3 regions of the Vreelandella mediterranea genome follow, and region 3 is predicted to be linked to each of the others. Evidence: predicted binding sites of a transcription regulator. Region 3 holds the regulator's gene; each other region holds the start of a gene.
What was found. The regulator LexA, encoded in region 3, represses DNA repair genes until DNA is damaged. The targets are predictions, from matches to a motif close to TACTGTNTANNTANACAGTA.
Positions count from the first base shown of each region.

Region 1: the regulator LexA is predicted to act here: its motif matches at 3,258-3,277, upstream of recA (recombinase RecA).
Region 2: the regulator LexA is predicted to act here: its motif matches at 7,158-7,177, upstream of recN (DNA repair protein RecN).

Region 1 is NZ_OZ310198.1:2,784,538-2,794,316, reverse strand. It holds gene mutS (DNA mismatch repair protein MutS) at 1-2,541, opposite strand, end outside; gene ACWFVE_RS12785 (CinA family protein) at 2,646-3,155, shown strand; gene recA (recombinase RecA) at 3,297-4,370, shown strand; gene ACWFVE_RS12775 (regulatory protein RecX) at 4,441-4,887, shown strand; gene alaS (alanine--tRNA ligase) at 5,077-7,683, shown strand; gene ACWFVE_RS12765 (aspartate kinase) at 7,819-9,069, shown strand; gene csrA (carbon storage regulator CsrA) at 9,268-9,456, shown strand; tRNA gene ACWFVE_RS12755 (tRNA-Ser) at 9,582-9,674, shown strand; tRNA gene ACWFVE_RS12750 (tRNA-Arg) at 9,725-9,779, shown strand, end outside.
Region 2 is NZ_OZ310198.1:3,283,590-3,293,368, forward strand. It holds gene ACWFVE_RS15165 (ABC transporter substrate-binding protein) at 1-227, shown strand, start outside; gene ACWFVE_RS15170 (FecCD family ABC transporter permease) at 217-1,290, shown strand; gene ACWFVE_RS15175 (ABC transporter ATP-binding protein) at 1,284-2,033, shown strand; gene ACWFVE_RS15180 (DMT family transporter) at 2,011-2,910, opposite strand; gene dnaJ (molecular chaperone DnaJ) at 3,026-4,183, opposite strand; gene dnaK (molecular chaperone DnaK) at 4,308-6,242, opposite strand; gene grpE (nucleotide exchange factor GrpE) at 6,381-7,025, opposite strand; gene recN (DNA repair protein RecN) at 7,224-8,897, shown strand; gene fur (ferric iron uptake transcriptional regulator) at 9,013-9,423, opposite strand; gene ACWFVE_RS15210 (outer membrane protein assembly factor BamE) at 9,496-9,779, shown strand, end outside.
Region 3 is NZ_OZ310198.1:1,508,733-1,518,511, forward strand. It holds gene moaE (molybdopterin synthase catalytic subunit MoaE) at 1-223, shown strand, start outside; gene ACWFVE_RS07140 (ribonuclease J) at 228-1,802, opposite strand; gene purU (formyltetrahydrofolate deformylase) at 2,069-2,923, shown strand; gene lexA (transcriptional repressor LexA) at 2,988-3,662, opposite strand; gene ACWFVE_RS07155 (TetR/AcrR family transcriptional regulator) at 3,882-4,559, shown strand; gene ACWFVE_RS07160 (L,D-transpeptidase family protein) at 4,537-5,064, shown strand; gene nagZ (beta-N-acetylhexosaminidase) at 5,130-6,140, shown strand; gene ACWFVE_RS07170 (hypoxanthine-guanine phosphoribosyltransferase) at 6,240-6,818, shown strand; gene ppsR (posphoenolpyruvate synthetase regulatory kinase/phosphorylase PpsR) at 6,830-7,663, opposite strand; gene ppsA (phosphoenolpyruvate synthase) at 7,940-9,779, shown strand, end outside.

The DNA.
Region 1 (9,779 bases), 1.3 Mb from region 3:
CACGACCGGGTGCGGCGCACTGGCGAACAGGTCGTTTTGCTGGGGCGTTTGGCTGGCACCGGGTTGGCGCTCGCCCCCATCAACCGGTTGCCCCTGTACGCTTCGTTGCGGCTCACCTATATCGCGTTGCTGCTCGTCTATATCGCGCTGCTCCAGGGCCACGAGCTTTTGCCGCGCCCGGGCAATCACCCCGGCGGGCACCCCGGCCAGTTGGGCGACCTGCAGGCCGTAGCTTTGGCTGGCCGGGCCTGCTTCGATACGGTGCATGAATACGATGCTGTCGCCGTGCTCGGTGGCGGTCAGGTGGATGTTGGCCACGCCCTGGGTCTGATCGGTTAGCCCGGTCATCTCGAAATAGTGGGTGGCAAAGAGCGTCAGCGCTTTGGTCGCGGCCAGCTGCTCGGCGCTCGCCCAGGCAAGGGATAGCCCGTCGAAGGTGCTGGTGCCGCGGCCGATCTCGTCCATCAACACCAGGCTCTGCTCGGTGGCGTTGTGCAAGATATTGGCGGTTTCGGTCATCTCCACCATGAAGGTGGAGCGCCCGCCGGCCAGGTCGTCCGAGGAGCCGATACGTGTGAAGATGCGATCCAGCGGGCCGATTTCCGCGGATTGGGCGGGCACGAAGCTGCCGCTATGGGCGAGCAGGGCGATCAGCGCGGTCTGGCGCATGTAGGTCGATTTACCGCCCATGTTGGGACCGGTAATGATCAGCATGTGCCGTTGGGGGGAGAGGTCGATATCGTTGGGCACGAAGGGCGTTTGGCTTACGTGCTCGACCACCGGGTGGCGCCCGGCGCTTACGTGAATGCCGGTGTGGGCGGTGAGCGTCGGGCGTACCCAGTCCAGCGCCTCGGCGCGCTCGGCAAAGGCGCACAGCACGTCGAGTTCCGCCAGCGCCTGGGAGGTGCCCTGAAGCTCGTGGAGCAGAGTGTTGAGCTCGCCCAGAAGCCGCTCGTAGAGCCACTTCTCCCGCGAGAGCGCCCGGGACTTGGCCGAAAGCGCCTTGTCCTCGAACTCCTTGAGCTCGGGGATGATGAAGCGCTCGGCGTTTTTCAGCGTCTGGCGACGAATGTACTCCGCCGGGGCCTGTTGGGCTTGGGCGCGGGGTAGTTCGATGAAGTAGCCGTGAACCCGGTTGTAGCCCACCTTCAGGTGGGAAAGGCCGGTGCGTTCTCGCTCGCGGCGTTCGAGCTCGATCAAATAATCACCGGCGTTCTCGGCAAGCCCTCTGTGCTCGTCGAGCTCGCTATCGAAGCCCTGGGCGATGACGCCGCCGTCGCGAATCACCACCGGTGGGTTGTCGATGATCGCCCGGCTCAGCGTATCGGCTATCTCCGGGTAGGGGCGAATATGCGGCTTGAGGCTATCGATGGCGCTGCCGCTCTCGACTTCTTCTAAAAGCCCTTGCAGCGTGGGCAGGGCATTGAGCGCGTCGCGCAGCTTGGCCAGGTCGCGTGGGCGGGCGCTGTAGAGCGCCACGCGGGCCAAAATACGCTCGATATCCCCCAGTTCGGAAAGCGCTTCGCGCAGCGCCATATAGGCGCTGTTCAGGGTGAGCAGTGCCACGCCCGCTTGGCGGGCCTGAACGATTTGGGTTTGGCGCAGCGGGCGGTTGAGCCAGCGCTTTAAAAGCCGCGAACCCATGGCGGTGGCGCAGGTGTCCAGAACGCTTGCCAGGGTATTGTCGGTGCTGCCGCCCAGATTGAGGTCGATTTCCAGATTACGCCGGCTGGCGGCGTCGATCACCACCGCGTCGTCCCGGTTTTCCACGGTAATGGCGGTCACGTGGGGCAGGCGCGAGCGCTGAGTGTCCCGGGCGTAGTCGACCAGCACGCCGGCGGCGACCAGCGCGGTGGTCAGGTGGGCGCAGCCGAAGCCGCGTAGATCCTGCACCTCGAACTGATCACAAAGGCTGCGCGTGGCGCTTTCCAGATCGAAAAGCCACTCGCCCTGGCGGCGCAGGCTGCGCTTTTGCGACCACGCCTCGGGCAGGGTCAGGTTTTCCGGCACCAAAAGCTCCGCCGGCGCCAGGCGGGTCAACTCGGCCAGCATCTCCGCTTCGCTTTCGACTTCGAGCACGTTGAAGCGCCCGCTGGAGAGCTCGAGCCAGGCCAGGCCAAAGCGCTCCTTGCCCGGGCACAGCGCCACCAGCACGTTGTCGCGGCGAGCATCGAGCAGTGCTTCGTCGTGCAGCGTGCCGGGGGTGACGATACGCACCACCTGGCGCTCCACCGGGCCCTTGCTGGTGGCCGGGTCGCCGATCTGCTCGCAGATCGCGACCGATTCGCCAGCGCTGACCAGTCGGGCCAAATAGCCTTCGGCGCTGTGGTAGGGTACACCGGCCATGGGAATCGGCTTACCGCCGCTTTGGCCGCGGGCGGTCAGGGTGATATCCAAAAGCGTGGCGGCACGCTTGGCATCGTCGAAGAAGAGCTCGTAGAAATCCCCCATCCGGTAAAAAAGCAGGACCTCGGGGTGTTCGCGTTTGATTTTGAGGTATTGCGCCATCATTGGCGTGTGCGCGGGGCTGGCCTGTGACATGGGCGTCCTGATTGAGCGTGGCGCAAACGTATTGCGCCATGTTCTATGGGCAAGTGAAACGCAGTATTCTACGCTGAACGAAGCGCTTACATGAAGGAGTCTGCATGGCCGCTGACGCGTCTGGTTTGAAAAATCTCGATCTGGCGCTTCTTTCGAAGCGCCTGGGCAGGCTTTGCCTTGCTCGAAACGTTACGCTGACCACCGCGGAGTCCTGCACCGGCGGTGGGATTGCCACGGCGATTACCGCCGCGCCAGGTAGCTCGGGCTACTTTGAAACCGGCGTGGTCACCTACTCCAACGCCGCCAAGACCCGCCTGCTGGGCGTCGCAGAAGAGACCCTTGCCGCCCACGGCGCGGTGAGCGAGGCGGTGGTCAATGAAATGGTCAAGGGGGCGTGCCGGGAAAGCGGTGCAAGCCTTGGCGTGGCGGTGAGCGGCGTGGCAGGCCCGGGGGGAGGCAGCGTCGATAAGCCCGTCGGGCTCGTCTGGCTTAGCGTGGGCAATGAGGCCCGCCAACACGCCCAACGCTTCGTCTTTCCCGGTAGCCGTCAGGCGGTGCGCGAGCAGGCGGTACGCGAGGCGCTGGTGGCCCTGATTTTGCGCCTATCCGACTAACGAAGCGGTAATCGAAAGGCGCTGGAAGTACCCAACATGGCCTGGTTTGACGTAAATAAATAGCGTGTCAGGGATAGGTTTTAGCGCTATTATTTGGCATAATACTGGCTAATTATACAGGTTGTTACGAGGACGCTTTAAATGGCTCAAGATGAAAACCGCACAAAAGCACTGAACGCCGCGCTCGGCCAGATCGATCGTCAGTTCGGCAAGGGCACCGTCATGCGTTTGGGCGATGCGCCGCGGGTGGTCATGCCATCGGTATCAACCGGCTCGCTCGGCCTCGATATCGCCCTCGGCATCGGCGGGCTTCCTTATGGGCGCGTGGTGGAAATCTTCGGGCCGGAGTCCTCGGGTAAAACGACGCTGACGCTGTCGGTCATTGCGCAGGCGCAGAAACAGGGCAAGGTGTGTGCGTTTGTGGACGCCGAGCACGCCCTCGACCCAAGCTACGCGGAAAAGCTGGGTATCAACCTGGACGACCTGCTGGTGTCCCAGCCGGATACCGGTGAGCAGGCGCTCGAAATCACCGACATGCTGGTACGCTCCGGCGGCGTCGACGTCATCATCATCGACTCCGTCGCCGCCCTTACGCCGCGCGCCGAGATCGAAGGTGAAATGGGCGACACCCACGTGGGTCTTCAGGCGCGCTTGATGTCCCAGGCGCTGCGTAAGATCACCGGCAACATCAAAAACGCCAACTGCCTGGTGGTATTCATCAACCAGATCCGCATGAAGATCGGCGTGATGTTCGGTAGCCCCGAAACCACCACCGGCGGTAACGCGCTGAAGTTCTACTCCAGCGTGCGTTTGGATATCCGCCGTACCGGCTCGGTGAAGTCCGGCGACGAAGTCACCGGTAACGAAACCCGCGTCAAGGTCGTGAAAAACAAGGTCGCGCCGCCTTTCCGCCAGGCCGAGTTCCAGATTCTTTACGGCAAGGGGATCTACCACGCCGGCGAGGTGATCGACCTGGGCGTGCAGTGTAATCTGGTGGATAAAGCCGGTGCCTGGTACAGCTACAAGGGCAGCAAGATCGGCCAGGGTAAAGCCAACGCTTCCCAGTACCTGGAAGAGCACCCGGAGATCATGGAAGAGATCGAAAGCCAGATTCGCGAGCAGCTTCTTGCCAAGCCCGACCCTAAAAAAGAGGAAAAGGAAGAGGTCGCGGCGCCGGCGGATGTCGATGCCGACGGCGAAGATAGCCTGATCTAAGTGCTGGCAATGCAAAACTTCGGAGACGTCCGTGTTTGGCACTCATAACGCGACCCCGCGCGGGGTCGCCATGGATCTTCTGGCGCGGCGCGAGTACTCTCGCGCCGAGCTTTTCGAGAAACTCACGCAAAAGAGTTTCGATGAAGTGGAGATCGAAAGCTGTCTGGACGCCCTGCAAGAGCAGGGGCTTCAAAGCGACAGCCGTTTCGCCGAGAGTTTCGTGCGCTCACGCATTCTGCGCGGCCAGGGCCCGGTGCGTATCAAAATGGAGCTTAGGCGCCGCGGTGTGGAAAGCGATCTTCAAGCGGAGGCTTTCGAGTCCGTTCAGGCCCAGGAGCGAATCGACTGGTTCGAGCTTGCCTTCGAGACGCTTTCAAGACGTTTCAGCGATTCCGGGGCGCCGGCCGGTGAATCGTTCGTTCCCCCTAAAGAGCGCGCCAAACGCGAACGTTTTCTCGCCAATCGCGGCTTCGACTTCGATCAAATTCGCTACGCGCTGTCCCGGCTGGACACTTGAAGCGCGCATTCAGTCTCTCTGGTTTTCCCCTAATTTCCTCTGGTTTTCGCCTAATTCCCTCTGTTTGACCCGGCCGCGCCCATCGTGGCTTTAGTCGTGGGGCAACTTCGTTATAATAGATGTTTTGCGTGCCCCAGGGTGGTGGCGACAGCGCCCCGAGGCATCACGTTTTATTGTCACGGAACCCCTATGAAAAGCGCAGAGATCAGGCAGGCCTTTCTAACCTATTTCGAGGAGCACGGACATACCGTGGTTCCCTCGAGCTCGCTGGTACCGGGCAACGACCCGACGCTGTTGTTCACCAACGCGGGCATGGTGCCGTTCAAGGACGTGTTTCTGGGGCGTGACCCGCGGCCCTACGTACGCGCCACCTCGGCCCAGCGCTGCGTGCGTGCCGGCGGCAAGCACAACGACCTGGATAACGTCGGCTACACCGCGCGCCACCACACCTTTTTCGAAATGCTGGGTAACTTCAGCTTCGGCGACTACTTCAAGCGAGACGCCATCCGCTTTGCCTGGCGCTTTTTGACCGAGACCCTGGGGCTACCCAAAGAGAAACTTTGGGTCACCGTGCACATAAGCGATGAAGAAGCCGAACGGATCTGGAAAGACGAGATCGGCATCGACCCCGCGCGTTTCTCGCGCCTCGACGAAGACAACTTCTGGCAGATGGGCGATACCGGCCCCTGTGGCCCGAGCTCGGAAATCTTCTTCGATCACGGTGCTGACGTATGGGGTGGCCCGCCGGGAAGCCCGGAAGAGGACGGCGACCGCTACATCGAGATCTGGAACCTGGTCTTCATGCAGTTCGACCGCGACGCCCAGGGCACGCTAAACCCGCTGCCCAAGCCGTCGATCGACACCGGCATGGGCCTCGAGCGCGTGGCGGCCGTCATGCAGGGCGTGCACTCCAACTACGAGATCGACCTTTTTCAGAACCTGCTCAAGGCGGCGGCCCAGGCCACCGGCTACAGCGACCTGGAGGCGCCGTCGCTGCGCGTCATCGCCGACCATATCCGCTCCTGCGCGTTTTTGATCGCTGACGGCGTACTGCCGTCCAACGAAGGCCGCGGCTACGTACTGCGCCGGATCATCCGCCGCGCGGTGCGCCACGGCCACAAGCTCGGCGCGACCGGCGCGTTTTTCCATACGCTGGTCGCCGCCCTCGACGCCGAGATGGGGGATGCCTACCCGGAGCTTCGCGAATCCAGCGATCAAATCGCCCGGGTGCTGCTCAAGGAAGAAGAGCAGTTCGCGCGCACCCTGGATCACGGTATGGGGCTCTTGAGTGAGGCGCTTGATTCTTTACAAGGCGATACGCTGCCCGGCGAGACGGTCTTCAAGCTTTACGACACCTACGGCTTTCCCTTCGATTTGACCGCCGACGTGTGCCGCGAGCGCGGCGTCAAACTCGACGAAGAGGGCTTTCAGCAGGCACTGGAGGCCCAGCGCGAACGTGCCCGGGCCGCGAGCCAGTTCGGCGCCGATTACAGCGCCAATATCGAGCTCGACGGCACCACGAACTTCACCGGCTACGAGCTTTTGGCCGATGACGCCAAAGTCACCGCGCTGGTGGATAGCGAAGGCAACGCGCTCGCCGCGCTCGAGGCAGGTCAGAAGGGCATCGTGGTGCTGGACCGCACGCCGTTTTACGGCGAGTCCGGCGGGCAGGTAGGCGATACCGGCTACTTGCATGTCGAGGGCGGACGTTTTCAGGTCAACGATACGCAAAAGCAAAGTGGTCACCATCTGCATCAGGGCGTGATGGTCGAAGGCACGCTCAGCGTGGGGGCGGATGTGCGCGGCGAGGTCGACACTGGCCTGCGTGCTGCCACCGTGCGCAACCACTCGGCCACTCACCTGCTGCACGAGGCGCTTCGTATGGTGCTGGGCGACCACGTCCAGCAGAAGGGGTCGCTGGTCAACGCCGAGCGGCTGCGCTTCGACTTCAGTCACTTCGAGGCATTGACAGCGGAGCAGCTCAAGGAAGTCGAGCGGCTGGTCAATGAGCAGGTGCTGGCCAACGCGCCGACCAAAACCGAGCAGATGAGCCTCGATGAGGCGAAAGCCAAAGGGGCTGCGGCTCTGTTCGAGGCGAAGTACGCCGACAATGTCCGCGTGTTGACCATCGGCGCTGACGATTTCTCCATCGAGCTCTGCGGCGGCACCCACGTGGCGCGAAGCGGCGATATCGGCTGCTTCCATATCGTGACGGAGGCGGGCACCGCCGCCGGCGTTCGCCGTATCGAGGCGATCACCGGCGAAAACGCGCTGGCGTACTTCTACCAGCAAGAAGCCGCCCTGGAGCGGCTGGGGGCGCGGCTCAAGACCAAGCCCGAGCAGGTCGAATCCCGCATCGAATCGCTTTTCGAGCGTAACCGCACCCTCGAAAAAGAGCTCGAGCAGCTCAAGGCGAAGCTGGCAAGCTCGGCGGGCAGCGATATGTTGAGCCAGGCGCAGGAAGTCGGCGGCGTGAAGCTGCTGGCCACCCAGCTCGAAGGCGTTTCCGGCAAGGATCTACGCGGTATGCTCGACCAGCTCAAGAACAAGCTGGGCTCCGGGGTGATCCTTTTGGCGGTGGCCGACCAGGCGGCGGGCAAGGTGAGCCTGATCGCCGGTGTCACCGACGATTTGACTCACCGCGTGAAAGCCGGCGAGCTCGTCAATCACGTGGCCGCCCAGGTGGGCGGCAAAGGCGGCGGGCGGGCCGATATGGCTCAGGCCGGGGGCAGCCAACCCGATGCCTTGCCGGGGGCGCTCGAGAGCGTGCCGGCCTGGTTGGAAAGCGTGCTCTAAGCAAGAGGCCGGTGGCAGCGTTGCCACCGGCTTTTTTTATATTCATCGGCGTAGTAACTGGCACGGTTTTCCAACGCCAATGCCGGGCTAGTCTACTATTACTCTTTTACTCCGAACCCATAGGGAAAATGGCATATGGCACTATACGTACAAAAGTTCGGCGGTACGTCGGTCGGCTCGGTCGACCGTATCAAGGCCGTGGCGGAAAAAGTAAAAGGCTTTCGCGATCAGGGCCACCAGATCGTCGTGGTCGTTTCTGCCATGAGCGGCGAGACCAACCGTCTCACCGACATGGCCCAGGCCTTGAACGACGACCCGACGCCGCGGGAAATGGATATGCTGCTCTCCACCGGTGAGCAGGTGACTATCTCGCTGCTTGCCATGGCGCTTCAGCAGTTGGGTGTCCCGGCGACGTCCCACACCGGCGCCCAGGTCGGTATTCACACCGATAACGCCTACACCAAGGCGCGCATCCAGCGTATCGAAACCGACGATCTGAAAAGTGATCTCGATGCCGGCAAGGTGGTGGTCGTGGCGGGCTTTCAAGGCGTGGATGAAGACGGCAACATTACCACCCTGGGCCGGGGTGGCTCGGACACCACCGGCGTGGCGCTGGCGGCCGCACTCGGCGCCGACGAATGCCAGATCTATACCGACGTCGATGGCGTTTACACCACCGACCCCCGTGTATGCTCCCGTGCTCAGCGCCTTGAAAGCATCACCGTCGAAGAGATGCTGGAGCTTGCAAGCCTGGGCTCCAAGGTGCTGCAGATTCGCGCGGTGGAGTTTGCCGGCAAGTACAACGTTCCGCTACGGGTGCTCTCGAGCTTCGAGGATGGCCCCGGTACCCTGATTATCGCAGATGCTGACCAAGACGAGGATTCCATGGAAGAACCGCTGATCTCCGGTATTGCCTTTACCAAAAACGAAGCCAAGCTGACCCTTTTGCACACCCCGGATGTTCCCGGTGTTGCCTCGCGCATTTTAGGCCCCATTGCCGATGCCAATATCGAAGTCGATATGATCGTGCAGAACGTGGCGCCGGCCGGCGACTACACCGATTTCACCTTTACCGTGGCCAAGGGCGATTACAAGGCGACCAAAAGGCTTTTGGAAGAAACCGTGATCCCGGATCTCGGCGGCGGCGAGCTGCGCGGCGATGACAATATCGCCAAGGTGTCGCTGGTGGGTGTGGGCATGCGCTCCCACGCTGGGGTGGCCTCGAAAATGTTCCGTGTGCTGGCCGACGAGAACGTCAATATCCGTATGGTCTCCACCTCGGAGATCAAAATTTCGGTGGTCATCGACGAAAAGCACATGGAACTGGCGGTCAACGCACTGCACAAGGCGTTCGGGTTGGATAATGCAAATGTAGAATCCGAATAACATTTGTGCTCCAAACCTTCTACGCTAAGAGGTAACTTGCTACCGTAGGTGGTGAGCTTTCTTGCAACGGAAGTTCAAGTGTCATGGAGCCAGAGGCATCAGTCGTTGGTGACTGGTGCCGCTTTGCCGCATAATGGCGGCGTTGACGCCTCTGGCGGACACGAACCGTTGTACAAACGTCTGAGAAGGAGATCAGCCATGCTCATCCTAACGCGCCGCGTAGGCGAGACACTGATGATAGGTGATGAGATCACCGTCACGGTGTTAGGTGTAAAAGGTAATCAAGTCAGAATTGGTGTTAACGCCCCCAAGGATGTCGCCGTACATCGTGAAGAGATTTACCAGCGAATCCAGCGCGAGCGCGATACTGAAAGCGAACCCGAATAAATGGCGCCTTATACCACGTCCACTAAAGGGCGTTTAAGCGCTAACCCAAAGCCGGCGCGAAAAAATTTCTGCTTAAGTCTGGACAAGCCTCAGTATTATCGGTAATATTCGCGCCGTGCCGTTGAGGAGAGGTGGCCGAGTGGCTGAAGGCGCTCCCCTGCTAAGGGAGTATAGGGTTTATAGCCCTATCGAGGGTTCGAATCCCTCTCTCTCCGCCAACCGCATAACCCGTAACATGATTGCTTGAAGAGCAGTTGCTTTAAGATAAGCGCCCGTAGCTCAGCTGGATAGAGTATCTGACTACGAATCAGAGGGTCGGAGGT
Region 2 (9,779 bases), 1.8 Mb from region 3:
CGGCGATGACCGGCGTTCAGGCCGTCGAGGATGACAACGTCCACGCGATCTGGCACCAGTTCTACAACAGCCCCTACTACTTCGTCGCCATTCAGCAGCTCGCCAAGTGGCTACATCCGGATCTTTTCGAAGACCTGGACCCGGAGGCCACGATGCGCGAGCTTCACGAGCGCTTCTTGCCGATCGACTATGAACCCGGCTACTGGATCTCCCTCGATGGCCAGTGATACCATCCTGAGCGTCCCGGCAAGCCAGGGGCGCAGCCACTATAAAACCCAGGTGCTACGCCGCCAGCTGATTCTCGTCGCGCTGGTCGTGGCCCTGTTTTTCAGCCTATGCGTCGATCTGTCGCTTGGCCCGGCCCGCTATAGCCTCGGCGAAGTCATCGCGGCACTGCTCACCCCCGCAAGCGTCAGCGATCAGATCCGCGTGATCCTTTGGGAGATGCGCATGCCGGTGGCGCTGATGGCGCTGGTGGTCGGCGCGAGTCTCTCAATAGCCGGCGCGCAGATGCAGACCATTCTGAGCAACCCACTGGCCAGCCCCTTCACCCTGGGTACCTCCGCCGGGGCAAGCTTCGGCGCTGCCCTCGGGCTTGCGTTTGGTGTCGCCATCATCCCCGCCGCCTCCATCGAGTTCGTGGTGCCGCTCAACGCCTTCATCATGGCCATGTTCACGGCGTTCTTGATCCACACGCTGAGCTTAAAGCGCGGCGTTACGGTGGAGACCATCGTGCTGCTGGGCATCGCCATGGTGTTCATCTTCAATTCACTGATGTCGCTGATCCAGTTTTTCGCAAGCCAGGAGGCGGTGGCCGCGGTCGTGTTCTGGACCATGGGGAGTCTGACCAAGGCGACCTGGCCCAAGTTCTGGATCGCGCTGGGCATTCTGGGGGCGATCCTGCCGCTTCTGGCCCGCCATGGCTGGGCGCTGACCGCCATGCGCCTGGGCGATGCCAAGGCCGAGAGCATGGGCGTCAAGCCGCGCGCGCTGCGCCTGGAAGTACTAGTGCTGGTCTCGCTGCTCTCTGCGGTGGCGGTGGCGTTCGTGGGCACCATCGGCTTTATCGGCCTGGTGGGCCCGCACATCGCCCGCATGCTGGTGGGCGAGGATCAGCGCTTTTTCCTGCCGGGCTCGGCGATTTGCGGCGCGTTGATTTTGTCGGTGGGCTCGGTGATCTCCAAGCTGATCATTCCCGGCACGATCATTCCCATCGGCATCGTCACATCATTAGTCGGCATTCCGTTCTTTCTGTTTCTCGTGCTCAACCACAAGAAGGCCTCATGGTAACGCTCACGCTCAATCACGTATCGGCGCGTTACGGGCGTCGCACCATCGTCGATGACGTCACGACCCCCACCTTTCACGGCGGCCAGGTGGTGGCGCTATTGGGGCCCAACGCGGCGGGTAAATCGACGCTTTTTCGCCGCATCCTGGGCCTGGTGCAGGGCCAAGGCACGGTGGTTATCGGCAACACCCAGTCCGAACGCCCGGTGGCCTACATGCCCCAAGACACCGGCGCGAAGGCGGTGCTCAGTGTCTACGAATCGGTGCTTTTGGCACGCATGCAGGGGCGAAGCCTAAAGGTACGGCCTGAGGATCTTGCCCAGGTCGACCGGGCGCTTGGAGAGTTGAACATTGCCGCCCTTGGCGAGCGCGATATTGGCGATTTGAGCGGCGGCCAGCGCCAGCTGGTGAGTGCCGCCCAGGCGCTGGTGCAGGAACCGGACATCCTCATGCTCGACGAGCCTACATCGGCGCTGGACTTGAACCGCCAGATCAACCTGCTGAGCGTACTGCGTCGACTGGCCGACGAGCGCGGCATGCTGATTCTGGTTGCGCTGCACGATTTGGGCCACGCACTGCGCTTCACCGATGCCTCGATGGTGCTAGAGCACGGCCGGTTGATCGCCTGCGGCCCCACTCAAGAGGTCATCACGCCGGATCTCTTGCGCCAGGTCTACAAAGTGGCGGCGCGCATCGAGCCCTGCTCGAAGGGCCACCCTCAGCTTATCGTCGAAGAGGCCGTTTAGAGCGGCGGCCTTCGAGGGAGGCCAGCGCGACGCCGGCCAGCATCAGCGGCAGTGCCATGATAAAGCCACTCGAGATGGGGATGGCGAACAGCACCCAGTCCGCGGCGATCGGCCAGACCAGCGCAACGTACTCGAACGGCGCCAGCCGCGACACTTCGGCATAGCGAAACGCCAGCGTCATGGCGATATGCCCTGCCCCGCCAAACAGCCCGGAAAGCACCAGCAGGGCAAACTCGGTGTTGCTCAACGAGGCCCAGCCCAACGGGAACGTGGCAAGCCCCGCCAGCGACGACACCACGATGAAATAAAACGCGATCGACCCGGCGGTTTCGGTGCGCGAGATATGCCGGATGGTCAGCAGAGCGCCCGCGGTCAAAAGCGCACCCACGGTGCCGAGCGCGTAGCCCAACAGCCGGCCGTCACTTCCGGCCCCGCTCAGTTGGGGCACCACCAGCACCGCCATACCGGCCAGCGCCAGCACGATGGCCCCGGCGCGGTAGAACGAAAATTTTTCGCCGAGTAGCAGCACGCCGCCCACCGCCATGAAGATCGGCGCCAGCTGCACCAAAAGCGTCGCCTCGGCCACCGGCAGAAAAGCGACGGCCGAAAACGAGCAAAACATCGCCGCCGCCCCAAGCCCCGAGCGCAGCAGATGCCCGAGCGGGCGCCGGGTGGCCAGCGCCCCGGGAAACTCCCGGCGAACCATCAAAAAGATGACGATGGGGATCAGCGCGAACAGCGAGCGAAAGAAGATGGACTGGCCCACCGGAACCGACTCGCTCACCGCCTTGATACACACCAGCATGCCGGTGAACATCACCCCGGACAGCACGCGCAAGCAAATGCCCAGCCCTGGGCGGTCTTCGATTCCGGTCATGATCGACTCGCTTCTTTCTACAAAAAAGTCCCCGGCGCCAGGCACCGGGGACTTTGTACGCTAATGGCGCGCCAGGTACTCCATGGAGCACCCCGCCAACGCCGAGACCTTCAGCTTACGGCTTCATCTCTTCGAAGAACTTCTTCACGCTGTCGAAGAAGCCGGTTTTCTTCGGCGAGTGGCTGTGGCTGTTGCTGCCGTCGAAGCTCTCCTGGAGCTGACGCAGCAGACCTTTCTGCTCTTCGTTCAAATTCACCGGGGTCTCGATCACCACCTTGCAAAGCAGATCGCCCGGCGCGCCGCCGCGAACCGGTTTCACGCCTTTACCGCGTAGGCGGAAGAGCCGTCCGGTTTGGGTTTCCGGCGGAATCTTGAGCTTCACGCGGCCATCGAGCGTGGGCACTTCGAGTTCGCCCCCCAGGGACGCGTCGACGAAGTTGATCGGCACATCGCACTGCAGGTGCTTGCCATCGCGCTGGAAGATCGGGTGCGACTTGATCGCGACCTGCACGTAAAGATCGCCGGCCGGGCCGCCGTTCACGCCGCTTTCGCCTTCGCTATTCAGGCGAATACGGTCGCCGGTATCCACACCAGGCGGAATCTTCACGGACAGCGTACGGGTCTCGCGTACGCGGCCTTCACTATTACACTTGTGGCACGGCACCTTGATCTGCATGCCGGAGCCGTGACAGGTGGGGCAGGTTTGCTGCACGGCAAAGAAGCCCTGCTGCATGCGCACCTGACCCATGCCCTGACAAGTCGGGCAGGTGTCCTTGCTGGTACCGGGCTCGGCCCCTTCACCGTCGCAGCGGTCACAGTTGATGTGGCGCGGTACACGAATGTCGACCGTGGTACCGGCGACGGCGTTTTCCAGATCCAGCTCCAGGTTGTAGCGTAGATCCGAGCCGCGGGCCGGGGCGTTCGGGCCACGACGACGACCGCCGCCACCACCAAAGATATCGCCGAACACGTCGCCGAAGATGTCGCTGAAGTCCCCAGCGCCACCGCCGCCGCCGAAGCCGCCACCACCATAGCCGCCGCCCTGGCCGTCTACACCGGCGTGGCCAAACTGGTCATAAGCAGCGCGCTTTTGCTCGTCGCTGAGCACTTCGTAGGCATCGGATACGTCGCGGAATCTCTCTGCGGCGGTTTCGTCATCCGGGTTACGGTCAGGGTGGAATTTTTGCGCCAGGCGGCGATAGGCCTTTTTGATCTCTTTCTGATCGGCCCCTTTTTCAACACCCAGGACTTCATAATAATCGCGCTTGGACATGGGTCCTACGCCTCCTGGTTAGGTATGCACTTGACGGTACAGGTCACGATAAACGTCCTGGCCGCGGAAACAGCAACGCGGGAGAGAGCTCCCGCGTCACTGCTATCCTTGGCAGAAAGAGAAATTACTGCTTCTTCTGCTCGTCGTTGACTTCTTCGTACTCGGCGTCAACCACGTCGTCTTCCGGCTTGGAAGCGGTTTCTTCGCCACCTTCGCCTTCGGCTGCCTCGGCGCCTTCAGCCTGCTCGGCGTACATCTTCTGCGCCAGCTGGCCAGAGGCTTCGGTCAGGGCATCCAGTTTCTTCTGGATATCGTCCTGATCATCGGTCTTGACCGCTTCCTCGAGCTCGGTGATGGCGGTTTCGATGTTCTGCTTCTCTTCATCGGTCGCCTTGTCGCCGGCTTCTTCCAGGGTCTTGCGCGTGGCGTGAATCATGCCGTCGGCCTGGTTACGCAGCTGGACCAGCGCCTCGAACTTCTTGTCTTCGTCGGCGTGGGCTTCGGCGTCGCGCACCATCTGCTCGACTTCTTCATCGGAAAGACCGCTGGAAGCCTTGATGACGATCGACTGCTCTTTACCCGTCGCCTTGTCTTTTGCGGAGACGTTCAGGATACCGTTGGCGTCCAAGTCAAAGGCAACTTCGATTTGCGGTACGCCGCGCGGTGCCGGCGGAATGTCGGCGAGATCAAAGCGACCCAGCGACTTGTTCTGCGCTACCTGTTTACGCTCACCCTGCACGGCATGAATGGTCACGGCCGTCTGGTTGTCATCCGCGGTGGAGAAGGTTTGGGTCTTCTTCGTCGGGATGGTGGTGTTCTTCTCGATCAGCGGCGTCATGACGCCGCCGAGCGTCTCGATACCCAGCGTCAGCGGGGTGACGTCGAGCAGCAGCACGTCTTTCACGTCGCCGCCCAGTACACCGCCCTGAATCGCGGCACCTACGGCAACGGCTTCGTCCGGATTGACGTCTTTACGCGCTTCCTTGCCAAAGAACTCAGCGGCTTTCTGCTGAACCAGCGGCATACGCGTCTGACCACCGACGAGGATGACGTCGTCGATTTCAGAGGCGGAAAGACCGGAGTCCTTCAGCGCCATCTTGCACGGCTCCAGCGAGCGCTGTACCAGCTCTTCGACGAGCGACTCGAGCTTGGCGCGGGTCACTTTGACGTTCAGGTGTTTGGGACCGGTGTTGTCTGCCGTGATGTAAGGCAGGTTCACGTCGGTCTGCTGGGCGCTTGAAAGCTCGATCTTGGCTTTCTCGGCGGCTTCTTTCAGGCGCTGCATGGCCAGGTTGTCGCCGGAAAGGTCGATACCGCTGTCGGACTTGAACTGCGCGACCAGGTAGTTGATCAACGAAAGGTCAAAGTCTTCGCCGCCCAGGAAGGTGTCGCCGTTGGTGGCCAACACTTCGAACTGGGTTTCGCCATCGACATCGGCCACTTCGATGATGGAGATATCGAAGGTACCACCGCCCAAGTCGTAAACCGCGATGGTCTTGTCACCGCGCGACTTGTCCATGCCGTAGGCAAGGGCAGCGGCGGTCGGCTCGTTGATGATCCGCTTGACTTCCAGACCCGCGATGCGGCCGGCGTCTTTGGTCGCCTGACGCTGGCTGTCGTTGAAGTAGGCGGGTACGGTGATGACCGCTTCGGTCACTTCTTCGCCGAGGTAGTCTTCGGCGGTTTTCTTCATCTTTTTAAGCACTTCCGCGCTGACCTGCGGCGGTGCCATTTTCTTGCCTTTTACTTCGACCCACGCGTCGCCGTTATCGGCTTCGGCGATCTTGTACGGCACCATCTTGATGTCTTTTTGAACGACGTCGTCCTTGAAACGGCGGCCGATCAGACGCTTAATGGCGTACAGGGTGTTTTCCGGGTTGGTCACGGCCTGGCGCTTGGCCGACTGGCCGACCAGGGTTTCGCCGTCATCGGTGTAGGCGATGATGGACGGCGTGGTGCGGCCGCCTTCGGCGTTTTCAATTACCTTGGAGCTATCACCATCGAGAACCGCCACACAAGAGTTGGTGGTACCCAGGTCAATACCAATAATACGTCCCATAGCAAAACCTCGAATTCGGTTGTGACAAAACTAAATGCTGTTGAGCAATCGGTCTGCGGTAACTACCGCGGGTTGGCCTTTATCTGGGGGCCGCCTTGAACTTTTCAAGGGGGAATTTTGCATTAACCCCTAACTCGATCACTCTGCTTTCTTGCTGACCACGACCATCGCCGGGCGAACCAGACGGCCGTTGAGCAGGTAGCCCTTTTGCATCACGTCCATCACGGTGTTGGGCTCGAGCTCCGGATTGGGGACCATGGTCATCGCTTCGTGCACCTGAGGGTCGAAGGGCTCGCCGTGGGGCTCCACGCTTTCGACACCAAACTTGTTCAGCACGTCCAGCTGCATTTTGAGCGTCATGGACACGCCTTCACGGTGTACGTCAGTAGCGTCTTCCTGCATGTTCTCGAGGGCTTTTTCAAGGCTGTCGACCACCGGCAGAAGCTCTTTCACGAACTTCTCGAGCGCGAATTTGCGCGCTTTTTCCGCTTCGGCTTCAGCGCGGCGACGAATGTTTTGCGCTTCCGCCGAGGCGCGCAGCGACTGGTCCTTCGCCTCGGACAAACTCTGTTCGAGCTCTTCTACCCGCGCGGCCAACACTTCGGCTTCCGGGTTATCCACGCCCTGCTCCAAAGTGTCGGTGCCCAGCGGTGACTCGTCGTCCAGCACGCCTTCCAGGTCACCCTCGACCAGGCGCTCTTCGTCGGCCTGCTCGGTAACGTCGGCCTCCTGCTCCTGGCGGGCCAGCTCGTCATCCATGGGGGTTTGCGGTTCTTTCGCCATGCCGTACTCCTAAATGAGGTCGCGGCGCCTAATGCGGCTACCTGATGAAACAAAGGGTTTATCGATGCGTATGCACGCTATATGGGGGCCCTGGCCGTCATCTCAAGAGGGGCATTGAAGTGAGTTATCGACTACTGTATAAAACAACAATCATTGTATAAGCATCCAGTTCCTATAGCGCCCTGCCCAGGAGGCCCTATGCTGACGCAGCTAGTGATCCAGGACTACGCCATCGTTGACCGTCTGGAGCTCGACTTGACCGACGGCATGACCGCCATCACCGGTGAAACCGGGGCGGGCAAATCCATCTTGCTTGGCGCCCTGGGGCTTTGCCTGGGCGAACGCGCCGAGGCCGGGAGCGTACGCCACGGCTGTGAGCGCACCGATCTTTCCGCCAGTTTCGACATTACCCACCTGCCCGCCGCTGCCGATTGGCTCGAAGCGCGGGAGCTCTCGTCAGAAGAGTGCCTTTTGCGCCGCGTGGTCAGCGCCAACGGTCGCTCGAAGGCGTGGATCAACGGCCAGCCGGTGACCATCGCCGATCTTAAAGCGTTGGGCGAACTGCTCATTCAGGTACACGGCCAGCACGCCCATCAGGCGCTGATGCGCGAAGAGACTCACCTTGCCCTGCTGGACGACTACGCCGGGCTCAAACCCAAGCGCCAGGCGTTGACCGAAACCTTCAAGGAGTGGCGCAGCGCCCGGGCACGGCTGAAAAAACGCAGCGAGGCCGGCAGCGAAGTCGAGGCCAAACGTCAGCTACTGCGCTACCAGGTGGAAGAGCTGGATCAATTGGACCTGAGTGAGGGCGAGCTGCAAACCCTGGAAGAGGAGCAGCATACGCTGGCCCACGCCGAGGAGACCCTTCGCGAGACCCAGTTTGCCGTGGAGTGCTGCGAAAGCGATGAAGGCGGGGCGCTGTCGCTGCTCAATCAGGCCCACGCGCGCTTGACGGCGCTTCCCGGCAGCGACAAGGGCGTGCTGGCCAATACGCTTGCCATGCTCTCAGATGCCCGCATTCAGGTAGAGGAAGCCGCCAGCGAGCTCTCCCACTTCGCCAGCGCCACAGAGCTTGACCCGGAGCGCCTGGCTTGGGTAGACGAGCGCCTGACCGATGTTCACCGCATCGCACGCAAGCACCACGTCGCCCCGGAAGAGCTCTGTGCGCTTCACAAAGCGCTTGCCCAGGAATTCGCCCAGCTCGAGGCGAGCGACGAAGACATCGAGGCGTTAAGCGGCCAGGTGGCCGAGTACCGCGAGCGTTACCGCCAGGAGGCCAAAGCGCTCTCTGAGGCGCGCCAGAAAGCCGCCATCAAACTCGGCAAAGAAGTCCAGCAGCAGTTGGCGTTTTTGGCCATGGGCAAGGCGCGCTTCGAGGTGGCCGTTTCCCCACGTGAAACGCCCAGCCAGGAGGGCCTCGACCAGGTGCAGTTCTTGATCAGCGCCAATCCGGGCCAGCCGGCCAAGCCGCTCACCAAAGTGGCTTCCGGCGGTGAGCTTTCGCGCATCAGCCTGGCGATCCAGGTCGTGGCGGCCAGCCACTCCACCATCCCAAGCCTGGTCTTCGATGAAGTGGACGTGGGTATTTCCGGCGCCACGGCGGAAATCGTAGGTCAGCTTCTGCGCAAACTGGGCGAAAAAGGCCAGGTCATGACCGTCACCCACCTGCCCCAGGTCGCCGCCCAGGCGCACCAGCACCTGCATATCGAAAAGCACGCCAAGCGCGACAGCACCCTGACCCACATGGCGCTACTCGACGATCAGGGCCGGGTGAGCGAGCTGGCGCGCATGCTGGGCGGCGTAAAACTCTCCGAGCAAACCCTGGCCCACGCCCGGGAGATGCTCAACGCCAGCCAGCGCCCAACGCACTAGCGGCTAAAACCCTGGCACGCCCAAAACCAAAAGCGCCCCGGCCGCGATAGCAGCCGGGGCGCTTTTGTGAGCGCTGCGGTTCGTTGACTCAATAAACCGCTTGAAAGAGTGCGTGTTACGTCTTGGGGCGTACGTACAGCACCAGCGCATGGTCGATCAGCTCGAAGCCGTGCTCTTCGGCGATTTCTTGCTGACGACGCTCGATGATTTCATCGACGAACTCGATGATCTCACCGCTTTCCAGACATACCATATGGTCGTGATGGTCTTCCTGGGTCATTTCGAACACTGCGTGGCCGCCGTCGAAATTGTGACGAATCACAAGACCGGCTGACTCGAACTGAGTCAGCACACGATAGACGGTCGCCAAGCCGACATCCTCACCCGCATCGATCAGTGTTTTATACACTTCTTCTGCGCTAAGGTGGTGTTGGCCCGAAGCATTTTCGAGAATCTGGAGAATCTTGACACGCGGCAGGGTCACTTTTAGCCCGGCTTTGCGTAGTTCATGGTTCTGATCGGCCATGGTTGCTCTTCGCAGTAACAGGTTAGGTCGGGTATGATCGACCGAAACCACGATAGTGAAGAACAGGCCCAAATGCAAAAATTGACTCGTATCATTACGCTTTCCGTTGCCCTGACCGTCGTTAGCGGCTGTAGCTACGTTGGCGTTTACAAGCGCGACATCCCACAAGGCAACCTGGTGACCCAGGAAATGGTCAGCCAGCTGCAACCTGGCATGACCCAGGAACAGGTCACCTACGTCATGGGACGCCCGCTTTTAGAGGCGCCCTTCGATTCCCGCGAGTGGGACTACGTCTACCGGCTGGACAAAGCGTACGCCGGCGTCGAGCAGCGCCGCGTGACACTCACTTTTGACGA
Region 3 (9,779 bases):
GAAGGTGGTGATCATCCATCGGGTAGGGCAGCTACATCCCGGCGACCCGATCGTGCGGGTGCTGGTGGCCAGTGCCCACCGCCGAGACGCGTTCAGCGCCTGCGATTTCATCATGGATATTTTAAAGACTCGCGCGCCTTTCTGGAAAAAGGAGCATTCCACCCAAGGGGATTACTGGGTGAAGGAGCGCGCAAGCGACCAGCAGGACGCGGCGCGCTGGTGACACGTCAAGGCGCTTCGGTCGCCATGATCTGAAGATGGACTTCCGGCATGTGCTGGCAGTGTTCCCCCAGCCAGTGAACCATGCCGGGGGTAAGCGCCTCGCGAAGCTCGGCCAGGGTGTCGGCGTGTATCTCATCGAGGCGCTCGTCGAGCCAGTCGCTAAAGCTCTCTTCATCGATGGGGCTTGCCCCGCTCGCGTCGAGCATCAAGCGGCCGATACGCTGCCAGCCCGTATCGGTGGCGCATACTGGCAGCGCCAGAAACAGCGTGCCGCGCCGGGCGCTGTTCGACTCTGCCCCAAGGCCTGGGTGAGGCGTCACGCTGTTTTGATCCACCACGTGGGGCAGCTGCGGGTAGCGCGCCTCGACCCGAATCCCTTCGTTGTCCATTGCCAGCATATCGCCGTTGACCGGGGCGAGTGGCGCCTTGATACCGAGCTCTTCGGCCAGCGCCTGATGGGCCTTTTGATGGACCGCTTCGCCGTGAACTGGCAGCAGCGCCTTGGGCCTTATCCAACGATAGAGCGTTTTGAGCTCTTCCTGGGCGGGGTGGCCGGTGGCGTGGAGTTCCGGGTGGTTGGTTTCGTCAAAAAGCGCCACGCCTAGCTGGGTAAAGCGGCGTTTGAGCTGGGCAATCGGGCGTTCGTTGCCGGGAATGGCCTTGGCGGAGAAAATCACGTTATCGCCCGCTTCCAGGTCCATGAAGGGGTGACGTCCCTGGGCCAAGCGCTGAAGCGCTGCGCGGGGCTCGCCCTGGCTGCCCGTGGCGATCACGACGACTTCATCCGGCGGCAGGTAGCCCAAATCCTGGGGCGGGACCAGCGCCGGGAAGTCGTCCAGATAGCCAAGCCCACGGGCGACACCCACCATACGCTCCATGGAGCGGCCCATCAGGCTCACCCGCCGTCCACTCTGCGCCGCCGCTTGGCCAATCGCCCACACGCGCGCCAGGTTGCTGGCAAAGCAGGAGACCACGACGCGGCCCTTGCACGCCTTTAGCGTTCGGGTGAGCGCTTTTGCGACATCGCCTTCGCTGCCTGCGGTACCGGGGAGCGGGGCGTTGGTTGAGTCGCCGACGACGAGATCCAGCGGCGCCAGTGCCTGAAAGTGTGCGGGATTGACGCTCGGGCCGATCAGCGGCGCGGGGTCGAGCTTCCAGTCGCCGGTGTGGAGTACCCGGTAGCCGCCGGCCAGCATCATGATGGCGCAGCTTTCGGGAATCGAGTGCGTCATCAACAGATAGCGAAGCGTGAACGGGCCCTGCTCCAGCGCCTCATTGGGTTCGATCACGTGAATGGCGGCGCTGCTCAAACTGTGCTCGGCAAACTTGTGGCGTAGCAGGCCGGCGGCCAAGGGGGTGGCGTAAATCGGGCACTGCCACTTCGGCCAAAGCCAGGCGACCGCGCCGATATGGTCTTCGTGGCCGTGGGTGATGTAAAGCGCTTGGGGGATGATGTCGAGCTCGGCCAGGGTCTGGGTATTGGGTACCTGAAGCGGGGCGCTGGGCAGATCCTGGCGAATCATCATGCCGCAATCAATGGCGATCCAGTGGCCGTCATAACCATAAAGCGTCAGGTTCATTCCTATTTCACCACAGCCGCCAAGCGGCAGTATGCGCAAGGGTGGACGGCGGCGGGGACGAAGTTGAACGCGAGATGGATCCATTGATTATGAACAGCCTGAAAAGTAAGGCTTTAACTATACGGTAAGGCGGGGGCGGCTAACAATCATGGCGATGCCAGCCAGGCCCGCTTGCGCTACACTAGCGCCCTTGCTCAGCGCCACGACCCCCTTCATGGCGGACAAGGCCTGGCATTTTTAAAATCGTGTTTATATTGAGTGAATTTATGTCGCATTACTACCGTTTAGTGGTTTCCTGCCCGGACCAAGTGGGCATTGTGGCGCGTGTCTCCAGCTTCATCGCCCAGCACGGCGGCTCCATCACCGAGGCAAGCCAGCATTCGGATCTGCAAACGGGCCGGTTTTTCATGCGTTACGAGATCCTTGCCGATTCCATCGGTATGACCGCCGAGGCGCTCGAGGAGGCGTTCTCGCCGATCGCCAGTGCCTTCGACATGCAGTGGGCGCTGGTTGATACGCAAAAGCGGCGCAACGTGGTGATCATGGTCTCAAAAGAGTCCCACTGCCTGGTCGACCTGCTTTACCGCTGGCAGGCGGGTGAGCTCGACTGCAACATCGTGGGGATCATCTCCAATCACCCGGATATGCGCGCGCTGAGTGAGTGGTACCAGATTCCCTACTTTCACATTGCGGTCGACCCAGGCGACAAGCAGGCCTCGTTCGATGCGGTACAGGCGCAAATCGAGGCGCTCGAGGCGGACTGCATCGTGCTGGCGCGCTACATGCAGATTCTGCCGCCGGCGCTTTGTAGCCGCTACGCGGGCCAAGTCATCAACATCCATCACAGCTTTTTGCCCTCGTTTGCCGGTGCCAAGCCTTACCACCAGGCTTACGCGCGGGGCGTTAAGCTGATCGGTGCGACCTGCCACTACGTGACCGAGGAACTGGATGCCGGCCCGATCATCGAGCAGGACATTCATCGGGTTAGCCACTGCCATACCCCGACGGATCTGGTGCGCTTTGGCCGCGACGTGGAAAAATCGGTGCTGGCGAGGGGAATCCGCTGGCACCTGGAAGACCGCGTGCTGATCGACGGCAACAAGACCGTCGTCTTTAACTAAAAAAGCGGGGGGGCACTGATGAGTGCCCCCCGCTTTTTATACGACGTTCAAACAGGCGAGTGGCTTAGCCGAGCGCTTGGCCACTGCCGCCGCGAATCACGCCTACGCCTACGCCTTCGATATCGAGCTGCTGGGTGCGCAGGTCTATTTCGATCGGGTCGAAGTCGCTGTTTTCAGCCAGCAGTGTTACCTGGTGCCCGTCGCGCTTGAAGCGCTTGACGGTGACTTCGTCTTCAAGGCGTGCCACCACGATCTGCCCGTCGCGTACCCGCTCGGTGCGGTGCACGGCGAGCAGGTCGCCTTCCAGAATACCGATATCTTTCATCGAAAGCCCGCGCACGCGCAGCAGGTAGTCCGCCTTGGGCGTGAAGTAGTCCGCCGGAAGCGGGCAGTAGCGGTCGATGTGCTCGGCGGCCAGAATCGGGTTGCCCGCAGCGACTTCGCCAATGATGGGCAAGCCGTTTGCCGGCGTTTCGCTGCTTTCGTTGGCGGCGGGCGCCGGCTCGGTGGTTTCGGTGCCTTCCTGATTGGGCAGGCGAATACCCCGGGAGGTGTGGCGAATGATACGAATCGCGCCTTTGCGCTCGAGGGCACGAAGGTGCTCTTCCGCCGCGTTGGGTGAGCGAAAGCCCAGCGCTTTAGCGATCTCGGCCCGGGTAGGCGGGTAGCCGAGCTCATTCATGGTTTTAACGATAAAGTCAAAAACGTGCTGTTGACGTACTGTAAGAGGACGGGACATGTCTGACTCCAGCGTAAAAGGGTAACTAAAAAGGTGACTCGCTATATATGTGTTTAAGTATACAGTATGTTCCTCTGTCCAGTATATGACTCAAGCCACGGATTATAAAGCCGTTCGGGCATCGAGGAGGGGAGTTCACCTTTTCTTGCGATTGAGACTGGCGCGTTAATGGCCTACTATTTTGCGATGTTTTAAACACTCGTTTTTCTGGAGGGCGCCATGGCGCAATCTGATACGGTCACGCGTATCCTGGATACTGCGGAGGTGCTGTTCGCTGAACGCGGCTTTGCCGAGACCTCGCTTCGTAATATCACCAGCAAGGCACGGGTGAATCTGGCCGCCGTGAACTACCACTTCGGTTCCAAGAAAGCGCTGATCCAGGCCGTATTCGCGCGCTATCTCGATCCTTTCAGCCAGCGCTTTCACGAAGCGCTGGACGCACTCCACGAGCGCTACGGCGAGGATGACATTCCCCTCGAAGTGCTGCTCGAGGCCATGGCGACCACGGTGCTGACGGTGCCCGCCGAGCGTAATAGCCTGAAGGTTTTCATGCGTCTTTTGGGTCTGGCCTATAGCCAGGCCCAAGGGCACCTGCGCCGCTATATTCAGCAGCAGTACGGCGATGTGTTCACCCGTTTCGTCGAGCTCGTTCGTCGGGCAACGCCGGAGCTTCCCGACGCGGAACGCTTCTGGCGGCTTCACTTCATGCTGGGCACGGTGATCTTCACGCTTTCCGGGCTCGATGCATTGCGCGATATTGCCGCCAAGGAGTACAACGAGCAGGTCTCGGTGCGCGATCTTGTCCGGCGGCTACGCCCGGTGGTGGTTTCCGCCATGAACGCGCCGCTTCCCCCCGCTTTGGAGGAGTCTGCGTATGCCGACGCCCAATCTGGCTGATCTCCCACCCGCCGATGGCCCTTGGCTCGAGGTCGACCTCGCCACCCAGCGCCTGCGCTGCTGGCAGGGCCAGGCGGTGGTACACGAGTGCGCTGTCTCGACCGGTGAAAACGGCGTAGGGCAAAACGAGGGCAGTGGTCAGACGCCCCAAGGCTGGCACTACGTGCGCGCCGCCATTGGCGAAGGCCTGCCGGAAAACGCGGTGTTTCGCGGGCGGCGCTTCACCGGGGAAGTCTTTACCCCGGAGCTGGGCGCGCAAAATCCGCACCGCGACTGGATTCTGACGCGAATTCTCTGGCTTTGCGGGCTCGAGCGCGGCGTTAACCGCGCAGGCCAGACCGACTCCCAGCGCCGCTATATCTATCTGCACGGCACGCCGCCGGACCAACCCATGGGTATCGCCGCCTCCCACGGCTGCATTCGCCTGCGCAATGACGACCTGCTCGCAGTGTTCGCTTTCGCCGTTCCTGGCACGCCGGTCTGGCTCAACGCCTCGGGGCTTTAACGCCGGATTTTGTTTAAGGCCGCCGATCGACTAGAATTGGCGGCCGTTTTATTGGATGCAAGCCGATGACGCAACCGCCAGGCCCGGTCATGCTCGACCTCGAAGGGCCCGCTATCACGCAAGCCGAAAAAGCCCTGCTGGCCGACCCCGCCGTGGGCGGGGTCATTTTGTTTGCGCGCAACGTAGAAAGTGCCGAGCAGGTCAGTGCACTTTGCCAAAGCATTCGCCGCCTAAGACCCGATCTGCTGCTGGGCATCGACCAGGAAGGCGGGCGCGTTCAGCGCATCAAAAAAGGCGTTACGCGGCTTCCCGCGATGGCGCGCATTGGCGAGGTCTACGCCCAAGACGCGGATGCCGGGATACAGCTGGCAATCGATGCCGGCTGGCTGCTGGGCATGGAGATGGCGGCCTGCGGGCTCGATATTAGCTTCGCCCCGGTGCTCGATGTCGAAAGCGGGGTTTCCAGCGTGATCGGCGATCGAAGCTTCAGCCAGGACCCCGAGCACGTCGCCGAGCTTGGCGGGCGCTTCATTCAGGGCCTGCACGAGGCGGGTATGGCCGCGGTGGGCAAACACTTTCCCGGCCACGGCGGCATCGAAGCCGACACCCATCATAGCGTTGCCGACGACCCGCGCCCGCTAAGCGAGCTCAAGGCGCGGGACCTGGTGCCTTTCACCCGCTTGGCCGCCCAGCTCGACGGCGTCATGCCCGCCCATGTGGTCTTTAGCGCTTTCGATCAGCGCCCTGCGGGCTTCTCGCCGAACTGGCTCGGGATGCTCAGAGAGTCGCTGGGCTTCAAGGGGGCGATCTTCTCCGATGATTTGACCATGGCCGGTGCCCACGCCGCCGGCGGGCCGGTGGAGCGCGCCCGGGCCGCGCTGGCCGCCGGCTGCGACATGCTGCTGGTATGTAATGATCGTGGCGCCGCGCTCGAGGTGGTCGCGCACTGTCAGGGTATCGAGAGCAAACGCGCCGGCAAGCTTCGCTACGCCCGCGCCCGGCCGGATCTCGCGGCGTTACACGCGCTCAAGCGCTGGCGCCGCGCCAATGCACGCCTGGGTGAGCTGGCCGACTAGCCCGCGCCGCCTTAAAACCTTTTTCTCGTTCGAAGCGCCGATATACCGCCGGCGCTTTTATTTTTTTGAACCTTGATCGCTTGATACCGGAGCCCTTCGATGAACAAACTCGATAAAGAAGCCCTTGAATCCCTGGATTCAATGCGTGCGCTGATGGATAACGCCGACTGCCTGATCACCCAGGCGCAGGTCGAGGAAGCTCTCGATCACATGGCCGAAGCCATCACGCGGGATTTGGGCGACAAGCTGCCGGTGTTTTATTGCGTGATGAACGGCGGGCTGATCACCACCGGCCATCTGCTGACCCGGCTGGGCTTTCCGCTGGAAGTCGACTACCTGCACGCTACGCGCTACCGCAACGAACTGCGCGGTGGCGAGCTTTTCTGGCGGGTCTCGCCGGAAGTACCCATGGCCGGACGCCATGTGGTGATCATCGATGACATTCTCGACGAAGGCTCGACTCTGGCGGCGATTCTGGATTACTGCCAACAGGCCCAGGCGGCGAGCGTCACCACCGCCGTGCTGGTCGATAAACAGCACGACCGCAAGGCGGTACCTGGGCTCAAGGCCGACTACTGCGGCCTGGAAGTGGCGGATCGTTACGTGTTCGGTTTCGGCATGGACTACAAGGGTTACTGGCGCAACGCCCCGGGTATCTTCGCGCCCAAGGGGCTATGAGCCTTACCCCTTTAGCGGGGCGAAAAACGCCGCGTTAGCCCGGTTTCGGCGATCATGCGCGTAGAGATCTCCTCGATCGAGAAGCGGGTGGTATCGATGAACGGAATGCCAAGCGTGCGGTAAAGTGCGCTTGCCTGCTCCACTTCCTGCACGCACTGGTCGATCGAGCTATAACGGCTGTTGGGGCGGCGCTCGTTACGAATGGCCGAAAGCCTTCGCGGGTCGATGGTCAGTCCGAAGAGCTTGTGGCGGTGCGGGGCGAGCACCTTGGGCAGTTTCAAGCTGCCGTCCTCGTCGAGATCGTCTTCGGTGATCGGGTAGTTGGCCGCGCGGATACCGAACTGCAGCGCAAGATAAAGCGACGTTGGCGTTTTGCCGCAGCGCGAAACGCCGACCAGAATGACGTCCGCCTGATCGTACTGGTGGGTGCGCGCGCCGTCGTCGTTGTCGAGGGCAAAGTGTACCGAGTGGATGCGATCCATGTAGACATCGTCGCTGCCAATGGCGTGGGTTCGCCCGACACTATACGAAGAGTGGGTCTTGAGCTCTTGCTCCAGCGGCGCCAAAAAGGTCGAAAACACATCCACTTTGAAGCCCTGGGCTTGGCGAATGACGTCGCGAATTTCCTGATCGACGATGGTGTCGATGATGATCGGGCGCTGGCCGTCGCGGTTGGCGGTGGCGTCGATGATATTGGCGAGCGCCTGGGCTTTTTCGACCGAGTCGATATAGGGCTTGGTGAGCATCGTGATCTCGACACCGCTGAATTGCGCCAAAAGGCTACGCCCCAAACTCTCGGCGGTGATCCCCGTTCCGTCGGAAATAAAAAATGCCGTACGCTTCATGCTTTTCTCCCGTTGATCACCTCGATGCGTGAAGCGCTATTCTCACCGTTGGGTGTCGTAAGCACAACGGGCCAGGCCGCTATGGAGCAGGCGACTACAGAAAGCGCTTCAATTCTCGCCGTGTTGTAAAAAACCTTCACTGACTTCGCGGTTAGACTAATGGCGAATACGAGGGGGCGGTGATAGGGTGACACGCTCAATGAAATTGACCGACCCGCTCTGGCGAGACCCGGTCGGGTGGTTCAACCCGCGGTTGATGATTAAAAGGGGTGTTGCGTGCAAGAGTACATTGTGTGGTTCGATCAACTGGGCATGAACGACGTCGAGCGAGTAGGCGGCAAGAACGCCTCGCTCGGTGAAATGATCTCCAATCTTGCGGGCGCCGGTGTCACCGTGCCCGGCGGCTTTGCCACCACCGCGCACGCCTACCGTGAATTTCTCGCTTTCGAGGGCCTCAACGACCGGATCAACGCGCTGCTGACGCGTTTGGACGTCGACGACGTCAAGGCGCTTGCACAGGCGGGCAGTACCATCCGTCAGTGGATTATCGATACGCCTTTACCGCCCGCTTTCGAGCGCGCCTTGGCAGATGCCTACGCCGCCCTGCAACAGCGCCACCCCAACCTGAAAGCCGCCGTACGAAGCTCCGCTACCGCCGAAGACCTGCCAGATGCCTCCTTTGCCGGCCAGCAGGAAACCTTCCTCAACATCGAAGGCTTCGACAACGTCAAGCGCGCCGTACACGAGGTGTTTGCTTCATTATTCAACGACCGGGCGATTTCTTATCGCGTGCACCGCGGCTACGCGCACGAGAACGTGGCGCTTTCCGCGGGCGTGCAGAAAATGGTGCGCTCGGAAACCGGCGCCTCTGGGGTCATGTTCACCCTGGACACTGAGTCGGGCTATCGCGATGCGGTATTCGTCACCGCCTCTTGGGGGCTGGGTGAAACCGTGGTGCAAGGCGCAGTCAATCCGGACGAGTTCTACGTTCACAAACCCACCCTGGAAGCGGGGCGCCCGGCGGTGCTGCGCCGCACCCTGGGCTCCAAGCTGATCAAGATGGTTTACGGTGAAAGTGCCAGCGCCGGCAAGTCCGTCGAAACCGTCGACGTACCGCTCTCTGATCGCGGGCGCTTTTGTATAAACGATGAGCAGATCATGGATCTTGCCCGCCAGGCGGTTACCATCGAAAAGCACTACCAGCGGCCCATGGATATCGAGTGGGCGCTGGACGGCGACGACGGCAAGCTCTACATCGTTCAGGCGCGCCCGGAAACCGTGGTGTCCCAGCAGGAGGGCGGCAAGCTCGAGCGCTTCCACCTCCGGGAGAAAGGGCGCCGGCTGATCACCGGCCGGGCGATCGGTCAGCGTATCGGCAGCGGTACGGTGAAAATCGTGCTCAGCCCGGACGAGATGCACAAGATCAACGACGGCGACATCCTGGTCACCGACATGACCGACCCGGATTGGGAGCCGATCATGAAGCGCGCCTCGGCGATCGTCACCAACCGCGGTGGGCGCACCTGCCATGCGGCGATCATCGCGCGTGAGCTGGGTATCCCCGCCGTGGTCGGCTGCGGCGACGCCACGACCCAGCTGCGCGAAGGCATCGACGTCACCGTCTCCTGCTCCGAAGGTGACACCGGCAACGTCTACGAAGGCATTCTCGATTACGAATGCAAGGTCTCAAGCGTCGACGCCATGCCCGAGATTCCGTTCAAGATCATGATGAACGTGGGTAACCCGGATCGCGCCTTCGGCTTCGCCGGATTGCCCAACGCCGGTGTCGGGCTTGCCCGGCTCGAGTTCATCATCAACCGCATGATCGGCGTGCACCCCAAGGCGCTGCTGGAGTACGACCGTCAAACGCCGGATTTGCAGCAGGTGATCGACGCGCGCACCGCGGGTTATGACGACCCGGTCAGCTTCTACGTCGACAAACTCGTCGAAGGCATCTCGACGCTGGCCGCGGCGTTCTACCCCCAGCGAGTGATCGTGCGGCTTTCGGATTTCAAATCCAACGAGTACGAAAACCTGATCGGCGGTAAGCTTTACGAGCCCGGCGAAGAGAACCCCATGCTGGGTTTCCGGGGCGCCTCGCGCTATGTTTCCGACG